Regions from separate parts of the Oceanobacillus aidingensis genome, predicted to be linked through region 3. Evidence: riboswitches for the same ligand, from Rfam matches in the RefSeq annotation. Region 3 holds a riboswitch; each other region holds the start of a gene.
What was found. Region 3 has a riboswitch for thiamine pyrophosphate ahead of ACFO3P_RS02785 (ABC transporter ATP-binding protein). Riboswitches for the same ligand answer to the same signal wherever they lie in the genome.
Positions count from the first base shown of each region.

Region 1 (3,178 bases), on a different contig from region 3:
GCAAATCTGCGCCTTTTCAGGGTTCGTTTACCAAGCTTTCTTTATCTTATCCTTTCTGCTGGTAATTTTCAAGAAACAATACGGCTTTCCTTCTTTCTGACAGCTGCATTCATCGGTTCGTAAGCATATGAGCATATAAAAAATCCCCTCCGGCCGTTTTATAAACGGGCAGAGAGGAATATTATCAGAAAATATATCATTTAAAATTGAAAATCAACCTTTGTATCTTCCTGTGACTCATAGCCTTTCATATATTTAATTCGCCTTTGGGCGGCTGACTGGCTTACTTGTTCATCCGCGTGGTAGGAGGAGCGTACTAACGGTCCAGCTTCACAATGCGAGAAGCCTTTTTCAAGGGCGATATTTTTCAATTCTTCAAACTCATCGGGATGATAGTACCGTTCCACATTTAAATGCTTTTTGGTCGGCTGTAAATATTGCCCGATAGTAACTATATCCACATCATGCGCCCGCAGGTCATCCATTGCCTCGATAAGTTCTTCTTTTGTTTCTCCCAAGCCTACCATAATACTTGATTTCACAGGAGTGTCCGGAGCAATTTCTTTAACACGCTGTAACAGCTGCAAGGACCGGTCATATCTTGCAATTGCCCGAACACGTTTCGTTAAACGTCTCACCGTTTCAATATTATGATTGAAAATATCCGGTTCGCTGTCCATCAGTGTATGTAAGCTTTCATAGTCCCCTTTCATATCCGAAGGGAGAACTTCTATTGTACAGCCTGGATTCTGATGACGAACTGCACGGACTGTGTTGGCAAAAACAGCAGCTCCCCCGTCCTCCAGGTCATCACGCGCAACTGCTGTTATAACGACATGCTTTAATCCCATAATTTCAACAGAGTCAGCGACCCGCTTTGGTTCTCCCAGGTCAACTCCGCTTGGAAGACCAGTTTTTACGGCACAGAATCGGCAGCCGCGTGTACAGGTATCTCCTAAAATCATGAAAGTTGCCGTTTTTCGCTCGCTCCAGCATTCATAAATATTCGGACACTTTGCTTCCTCACAAACTGTGTTCAGCCGTTTATCCCGCATTAAGTTCTTTAATTTTTTGTATGATTCATTGGTGTTGATTTTTGTTTTCAGCCATTCTGGTTTACGAATATATTCTGATTGTTTAGCCAATGCCAGCACGCTCCTTGTTTGAGTTGATATTCCACGCTTCCGTTTCATACTTTGATTGTGCTAATTGCTCTACTTCATCCCACTCAGCCTTGGTTAATTGCAGAGGATGAAATTCTAAACCTAAACCTTCCTTGAACCCTTCTTTGAATGCATCCGTCAGCATATCATACCGATGCTCTCGATTCGTTAATTGATTAATCGTCACCGCTTTTTTAGAAAATGCTGCCCGGCTTCGTTCTCTTATTTTTTCGGAAGAGAATACAAATAAATCAAAAAGCATGTTTGTATTCATGCTCATAGGAATAGACCCATGCTGCATCAATACACCTTTTTTCCTTGTCTGTGCGTTTCCAGAAAGCTTTTTACCGTCAACAACCATTTCATAGAACGCAGGTTTTTCGAAGCATATTGCTGTCCTTCCTCTGGCACTTTCTCTGTCCAGTGTTGCATATTCTGCAGGAATCCCTAAATTGCGATATCCTTCAAATATTCCTTCTGCCAGTACATGGTAGGCCTCTTGTACAGATACAGGAATATCTGGATCACTCTCTGTAATAACCAGACTATACGTTAATTCATCGTCATGAAGCACAGCACTGCCGCCGGTCAAACGACGGACGAACTGACACTGATGGCGCTCCACTGCTTCCAGATCAATTTTCTTATCGACTTTTTGAAAGTAGCCAATCGATAAACTGGGCTTTTCCCAGCCATAAAAACGTAATGTAGGCGGAATTTTACCTTCTTGATGCCAATTGATCAAGCACTCATCAAAAGCCATGTTCCATGCAGCACCACGGAATCCTGTATCGATAAACGCCCACTGTTTCTTCAATTTCGTCACCTCCAATGAACAAATTACTTGTTGCAGGAGCTGCTCCCTGTTATGCCAAGCTTCTTAGCGGCCCTTCCTGATCATCAAGCTTAAAAGATACAAGCGAAATGGGGAATATATTCAATAAAAAAAAGAGCCCATTCCATAGAATGCAGCCTTTGATAGATTTATTGATAAATGGATAAATTATCTAATTCCTTATCGACTGCACATTCCCCACGCTAGGATTATCTAGTTCGGGTGCCAAGGGTCAATACAGAATGTCTTTCTCAGCTTAACAGCTCCCCCAGTGCATAATACTTATTCAGTTTACAAATTAAGTCTACTGGTAATTTTTATAATTGTAAAGAAAAATACAATAATTAGCATTTAAAATTTGCAGATATGTAAAAACAGGAGCCAGCTTTTGAGAAAGCTGGCTCCTGTTTTTTAATTCTCATAATTTTCTTTGACAACACTGGCACATCTAGCACATAGTGTTGGATGATCTTTGTCTTCGCCTACTGTTTCTGAAACAACCCAGCAGCGTTCACACGTTTCTCCAGGATGTTTTTCAACAGCAACCTCAACATAATCATATGCTTTGCCTGTTCCTTTTTCATCTGCGATAACTGCTTCTGAAACAATAAAGTATTGATGCAGATGCGAAATGTTTTCAAGCACCTGCTTCGTTTCTTCATCAAGCGGCACGATTGTAATTTTAGCTTCCAATGATTTCCCGATAACCTTTTCGCTTCTTGCTTCTTCGAGTGCTTTCAGAACATCATCTCTTACTTCCATAAAGTGATCCCATTTTCCGACAATGCCTTTTGCACCTGCAACCTCCCGCGGCTCAGGAATATCTGTTAAGTGAACCGTTTCTTCCTCCACTCCAGGAATGTATTCCCAAACTTCTTCCGTTGTATGCGGAATAATTGGAGCAAGCAATTTCACAAGTGTTGTTAAAATTTCATAGTAGCCTGTTTGAAGACTGCGGCGGCGCGGGTGGTCTGCAGCTTCAATATACAGGATATCCTTCGCAAAATCTAAATAGAAGGAGCTTAAATCAACAGCACAGAAATTATGGACTTGGCTGATTACTGGTGCAAATTCAAAGTGCTCATAATTATCACGTGCATTATTTAAGATCTGCTGCAGACGATAAAGCATATAACGGTCTACTTCCTGCAATTCTTCATCCTTCACGCGATCTTTGCTA
Region 1 is NZ_JBHSFT010000038.1:9,366-12,543, reverse strand. Features, by position in the region: gene lipA (lipoyl synthase) at 201-1,145, opposite strand; gene ACFO3P_RS14860 (lipoate--protein ligase family protein) at 1,138-1,980, opposite strand; TPP riboswitch at 2,176-2,278, opposite strand; gene ileS (isoleucine--tRNA ligase) at 2,410-3,178, opposite strand, start outside.
Region 1: another riboswitch for thiamine pyrophosphate. It lies ahead of ACFO3P_RS14860 (lipoate--protein ligase family protein); the one in region 3 lies ahead of ACFO3P_RS02785 (ABC transporter ATP-binding protein).

Region 2 (3,178 bases), on a different contig from region 3:
TCCTTCGCCGACAGAATCTACTCCGCGTGATTGGATGTTTGCATCGACCAAGGAAGCAATCTCACCTGCATTTCCTTTGATAACTGTTGGACGTACCTCTTGTAGAATCTTTTCGACCATGTCTTTTCGAAAAGAGCTCGCAGCCACGCCAACGGGATCCAGAACAACAGGAATTCCTTTTTCATTAGCGGCTTTGCCTGCAGTAATCATTGCATCGGCTTCGCTTTCTAAAATGGTGCCGATGTTCAAGACAAGTGCATCGGAGGCCTTGGCCATATCTGTAGCTTCCCGTATTTCCTTTGCCATGACAGGACTGCCCCCAAAAGCCAGCAGTCCATTTGCATTAAAGTTCATGACGACCTGGTTGGTTAAATGATGAATAAGCGGTGTGTTGTTTCTGGCTTGCTGAATAATATCAGGATTCATGCGTAATCTTCCTTTCTGTGGTTTCCCGGATAGCCCAATGATTTGTCGGGCCGTTCCCTTTTCCAAGGTCAAAGGATTTCGAAATGGAAGCAGTCACAAATGCTTTTGCTTTTTTTACTGCTTCCGGAAGCGGACAGCCTTTCCCCAAATAAGCAGCAATCGCAGCGGCATAGGTACAGCCTGTTCCGTGCGTATTCTTCGTATCAATGCGTTCTGCAGCATAGCTATGCATTTTTTTCCCGTCATAAAGAAAATCGATTGCTTGTCCTTTTAAATGGCCGCCTTTTATTAAGGCTGCATCTACACCATATTCATGAACAAGGTATTCGGCTGCGCCTTTCATATCATCTTCAGTTGTAATGGATCGTCCAGTCAGGAATTCTGCCTCCGGAATATTCGGTGTTGCAACCGTTGTTAATGGAAGAAGGTATTGCCGTAAAAAGCTGCGGCCCTCTTCATCAATCAATGAGTCCCCGCTGGTAGCCACCATCACTGGGTCCATGACATAAGGTGCATCAACCTTCTCCAATTTTTTTACGATTAATTCCATCATCTGCTTACTTGCAATCATTCCTGTTTTCACAGCATGGATGGGCATATCTTCTAACACTGCATCCAGCTGGTCCTCAATCATGGAAAGCGGCATATGCTCTACAGAGCGGACCCCTGTCGTATTTTGAGATACAACGGAAGTGATCACGGACATGCCATAGGTTTTTAACTCCTGAAATGTTTTTAAATCTGCTTGAATACCGGCGCCACCGCTAGGGTCTGTACCGGCAATGGTTAATGCACAACGAACCTGACTCATAATAAAAATCCTCCTTGGATAGAATAAAGTAAATTATTTTGTTAAAGAAAACTGCTGTGCCGGGAGACGGCTGACTAACAGCCAGCCAATCAATGCACCAGAGACACTGCTTACAACAAATGCCGGGATAAAGGCAAATGCTCCCGCAGAGCTTCCCATAAGCAGATTGGCTATCGGAACTGCAAAGAAAGAGCCGATAATTCCGGTGCCAATAATTTCTCCAAGAGCTGCCATTGGATATTTCTGCGTTTTCTTATACAATACCCCAGCAGCAAAAGCTCCAATCATTGCTCCAGGAAAAGCAACCAAGGTTCCCAGTCCTAAAAGGTTTCGGAGCAGGCTAATCATCAATGCGACAATAACTGCCGGACCCGGCCCGAGCATAATCCCGGCAATAACATTGATAGCGTGTTGAACAGGATAGGCTCTGGCAACTCCGGCAGGAAACCAGAGCAATTGTGATCCAATCGTTCCGATAGCAACAAGTACAGCCATCATTGTTAACAGGCGTGTGCGATTTTTCAATCCAATCATCTCCTTCTAATTTAAGGGAAATGAAAAGGTAACTACTTTGTAAAAATAAAAAATCAGGCTTTATCGAGAAGCCTGATTTGGTATACTGAGAGTAATCATATGTTGATTGACTACTTCCCTACGCTGGTATTAGCCAGATCAGGTTTGTAAGAGTCGGAAAGTAAGCATGCTTCCCTCTCAGCCCGCGATGTTGGGCTCCCCTAGTAGTTGCTTTTCATTATTATCTTTGAGTCTACTGTATCAAAGATTCAACGGTTTGTCATGAAATAATCATTAGACTGCAAGCTCATATAAAGGATGTTATCAATAGAAAGAGGAATGAAACATGTTAAGCATAAACGGAATGGAATATCGTCAGGGAGACCAGACCTTATTTCCGAAAATAGATATAGAAGTAAAACCTGGAGAAATAAAGGCAATTCAATCCACTGTTAATATACGTGCGGTGTTGCTGCAGATGATTATCGGAAAAGAAAATGTGCGGAATGGATCGATTCAAATCAAGCAACAGACATTACAGGAGGATAAGCAGAAATACGTTTCTTCTTTAGGGATTTGCTGGTATGAAGAGGGCATTTATGAAAGATTGAAGGTACAGGAATATTTGAAATTTATCGGCTCTTTATATCAAAGCAAGACTTCCATAAAGGAAGTACTATTGCAAATCCAACTGGAGGAAAAAGCGAAATGGAAGATGCATCAGCTCAATCGTTCTGAAAAGCGTCGTGTTCAGTTTGGCAGAATATTAATGCAGGAGGCGGAAGTGGTTATCTTCGAAGAGCCTGAGGTCAATGTAGATTTAGAAACGAAACGGGTCCTCCATCAATTTGTCGAATTGCTGCAGAAACAGCAAAAAGCGGTATTGATTTTAACGACAAGTACGGAGAGTGCTGTGACCATTTCGGATACGGTCTATCGTCTAAATGAGCAAGGGATACAGCAAATGGACGTGGAAACAGAGGAGAAAGAACGTTTAACCTCCACAGAAACAAATGTTAAAGAAACAGCAGAAGAAGCGGTTCAAATAAAGCAAACTTTCCAGTTAAATAAAATCTCCGCAAAAGTAGAGGATAAGATTATTTTATTTGATCCGCAGGAGATTGATTACATCGAAAGTCAGGAAGGACAATCCTATCTGTATACTCGCGGAGAGGGGTTTCCTACAGGTTTTACCTTAAAAGAATTGGAACAGCGCTTGTCTCATCAAGGATTCTTTCGCTGTCACCGTTCTTATATTGTGAATCTTCAAAAAATAAGAGAAGTAATTACATGGACGAGAAACAGCTACAGCTTATCTCTTGTAGATAAAAAAAGCTCTGAGGTTCCATTATCGAAATCAAAGTTGAACGAGCTGAAAGAATTATTGGGGGTAGAATAAGCATAATTCAATGTGATATATACTCCATT
Region 2 is NZ_JBHSFT010000010.1:248,428-251,605, reverse strand. Features, by position in the region: gene thiM (hydroxyethylthiazole kinase) at 1-426, opposite strand, end outside; gene thiD (bifunctional hydroxymethylpyrimidine kinase/phosphomethylpyrimidine kinase) at 416-1,237, opposite strand; gene thiW (energy coupling factor transporter S component ThiW) at 1,271-1,735, opposite strand; TPP riboswitch at 1,870-1,983, opposite strand; gene ACFO3P_RS07935 (LytTR family transcriptional regulator DNA-binding domain-containing protein) at 2,097-3,149, shown strand.
Region 2: another riboswitch for thiamine pyrophosphate. It lies ahead of thiW (energy coupling factor transporter S component ThiW); the one in region 3 lies ahead of ACFO3P_RS02785 (ABC transporter ATP-binding protein).

Region 3 (3,178 bases):
TTCTTCCTTTTCATTTCCACAAGCACTTAAACTAATAAAGCTTATTAGAATACCAACTATTATTGATAATTTTTTCATATTAAGATCTTCTCCATTTCAATATATATTTTTCTAATAAAACAACAGTAATAAACAATAAAATTCCAATCAAAGAAAGAAGAACAATTGGAGCAAAAACACCCGCTCCATTAAACTGTGTCATCATCCGACGACTAAAATACCCTAAACCTGCTTGTGCACCCAGCCATTCTCCTATTGCTGCTCCAATCACACTCATCGGCACCGCTACTTTTAGCCCTGAAAAAAAAGATGGCAGTGCAGATGGGACTTCTAATTTGAAAAAAATCTGTCTTTTAGATGCACCTAATGTTTGAAATAATTCTTTCAGCTCTTTGCTTGTTGACCGAAAACCATCGAATGTACTGACGGTAATAGGAAAAAAGGTAATGATAATTGTAACGATAACTTTACTCCAGATGGAATATCCGAACCAAAGTACAAAAATGGGCGCCAATGCAATAATAGGAATAGTTTGTGATGCAATTAAAATCGGATAAATCGCTTGTTGTAATGTTTTAGATAGATTCATGCTTATTGCTAAAGTAACTCCCAGTACCAATGAAATCCCAAGTCCAATGGAAATAACAAGAAGCGTAATAGGAAGATGATGCAACAAGAGCTCTGTTTTTAATTCCCATAGCTTCATCACAATTTCGGTTGGCGCTGGTAAAATAAATGATGTATCAATAAACCGCGCTCCAGCTTCCCATATAAGTAAAAAGATTGTGATCAAAATAATAGAATAAAGATAATTTTTCATGGTTTACACCCTCATCCGAAACTGATCAAGTAAATTATTTTTTAGCTCCGTCACTTCTTTTTTATCTAAATCGTATTGCCGTCTTGGTCGTTCTAAAGGTACGTTAATTTCTTTTAATGTTGTAAATGGGGTATCCGTAATGACGAAAATGCGGTCAGACAAAAATAATGCTTCTGAAATATCATGTGTTATAAACAAAATAGTAGATTGCTGTTGTTCCCACTGTTCTAATAACCATTCCTGCATATATAACCTGGTCATTGCATCTAAGGCTGAAAAAGGTTCGTCCAACAACAACACATTAGATCCGGATAACGTGGCTCTTAAAAAGGAAACCCGTTGCCGCATTCCCCCAGATAATTCATGAGGGTATTTATTCTCGTATCCTTTTAACCCAAAGGCCTCCAGCAAGTTTTGAACAGTTCTTCTATCGAGATGATTTTCCTTTTGCAGTTCCAATGGAAGAGCTGCATTTTGTTGAACAGTCCGCCATGGCATCAATAAATCCTGTTGAGGCATATAACCAACTTTTCCAGAACGATTGGTTACTGGATCCTCGTTTAAATAGATAGTTCCGCTTTTCAGTTCCTCCAATCCGACAATTAGACGGAAAATTGTCGACTTGCCGGACCCACTTGCACCGATAATGCTTACAAATTCACCATCCGCAATAGAAAGATTCATATTTTTTAATATAGGAATTTTCCCTGCATCATTTTTGTAATAGAAATTTACGTTTTGAAACTGAAGAGCTATTTTTTTATTTTGTTCTCTCATCCTTCGTTCTCACCTTCCCTCTAACAAAAAGTGTATTATTATGTCTTAAAAGCAATCATCAACTAATTAAATATGCAAACCTCCTTCCAAATAAAAATACCCCAGACATGAAGCCCAGGGTACATACATTTCCTTATGATAGAAATTACTTTGCATGTTCCCTACGCTGGTCTCAACCAGATCAGGTTCTAAGGGTCTATATCTTACGGATAGTATCTCAACCAGCAACACTGGTCCCCCTACATTCTTATTAAATTGGTATCTCTTTTATTGAATTTATGACATAAGCATTAAAAAACCCATTCAACGAATACAGATGAATGGGAAATGAATACATAACTAGATTATTATCTACTTAAGTAAGTCATCACTTCCCTACGTTAGTCTTAACTAAATCAGGTTATAAGAGTCAAGTTTCCTTTCTCAGCGATAAAAATCGCTCCCCTAGTGATTATAGAAATATGAAATTTTTGATTCTATAAATGAACTTGTATGATTGAAAAATACGTTAAGATTCACAATGTTATTTTCATCAGCCACATCTATAGAGAACTGTAGGAAAAATAACTTAAAGTAGAATCTATTTAAACATATAAAATTATAATATGCAAATTATTCTAATTTATCTTTTAAAATCATGAGATTTGTTTGTATATAAAAGAAGATATATCCGCCTATTTTAATATGTTTTCAGGTGAAATTTGGTGAAATAATATAGGATATACAACGGTATAATAAAATAAAAAGAATAACTTTTACTGAGATACTCCTGTTATATGAGGATAGGAGCATCTATTATTTCTAAAGGTATTTTATAATAAATAAAACAGATTAAAAAGAACAGCTCAGCTTGGCTTACATAGCTGTCCTCTTGTAAACGGGACTCTTGTTACTGGAGAAGTGATATTATTTGGAAATCCTGAAGACAACCTTTTAGAACGAATAAATCCTATAGCTGCAATTAAATTCAATTATTGAGAAACCTAAAAAGTGACTTCCATGGATGCAAAGAAGTCACTTTTTATACGAATTGATTTCCCCTCAATTATTTCCTTTATATGTCCGATAGAAAATTACTGTAACTTTATCATTTATTACAGCAATCATTAACCAGCCAGCTTCTGCTTCCTCTCCTCCTCTTTTTCCTTTCTCCGTACTTCTCTAAATTTATTTGTTTCAGATACAATCACGCCGGATAATAAACAGAGCGCAATCAAGTTGGGCACTGCCATTAATCCATTGAATATATCCGCAAGATCCCATACTAACTGCACAGATTGAACCGCACCAAACAGGATAACCAGACAGAAAATGATTTTATAATAGATTGTATTTCGATCTCCAAAAATATAACCGAAGCATTTCTCCCCATAATAGGACCAGCCCAGAATAGTGGAATAAGCAAAGAAAATAAGGCCGAATACAACAATATAATTACCTAATCCAGGCAAGAAAAAGTCAAAAGCTTCTCCTGTAATGACAGGTGCTGCATCTGCTCCAAATTGCAAATGCAGCCCGCTCATCACCACAACAAGTCCGGTAATCGTACAAACCACGATCGTATCCAGAAATGTTCCTGTC
Region 3 is NZ_JBHSFT010000002.1:40,687-43,864, reverse strand. Features, by position in the region: gene ACFO3P_RS02795 (ABC transporter substrate-binding protein) at 1-78, opposite strand, end outside; gene ACFO3P_RS02790 (ABC transporter permease) at 80-820, opposite strand; gene ACFO3P_RS02785 (ABC transporter ATP-binding protein) at 824-1,597, opposite strand; TPP riboswitch at 1,739-1,848, opposite strand; TPP riboswitch at 1,953-2,053, opposite strand; gene ACFO3P_RS02780 (alanine/glycine:cation symporter family protein) at 2,704-3,178, opposite strand, start outside.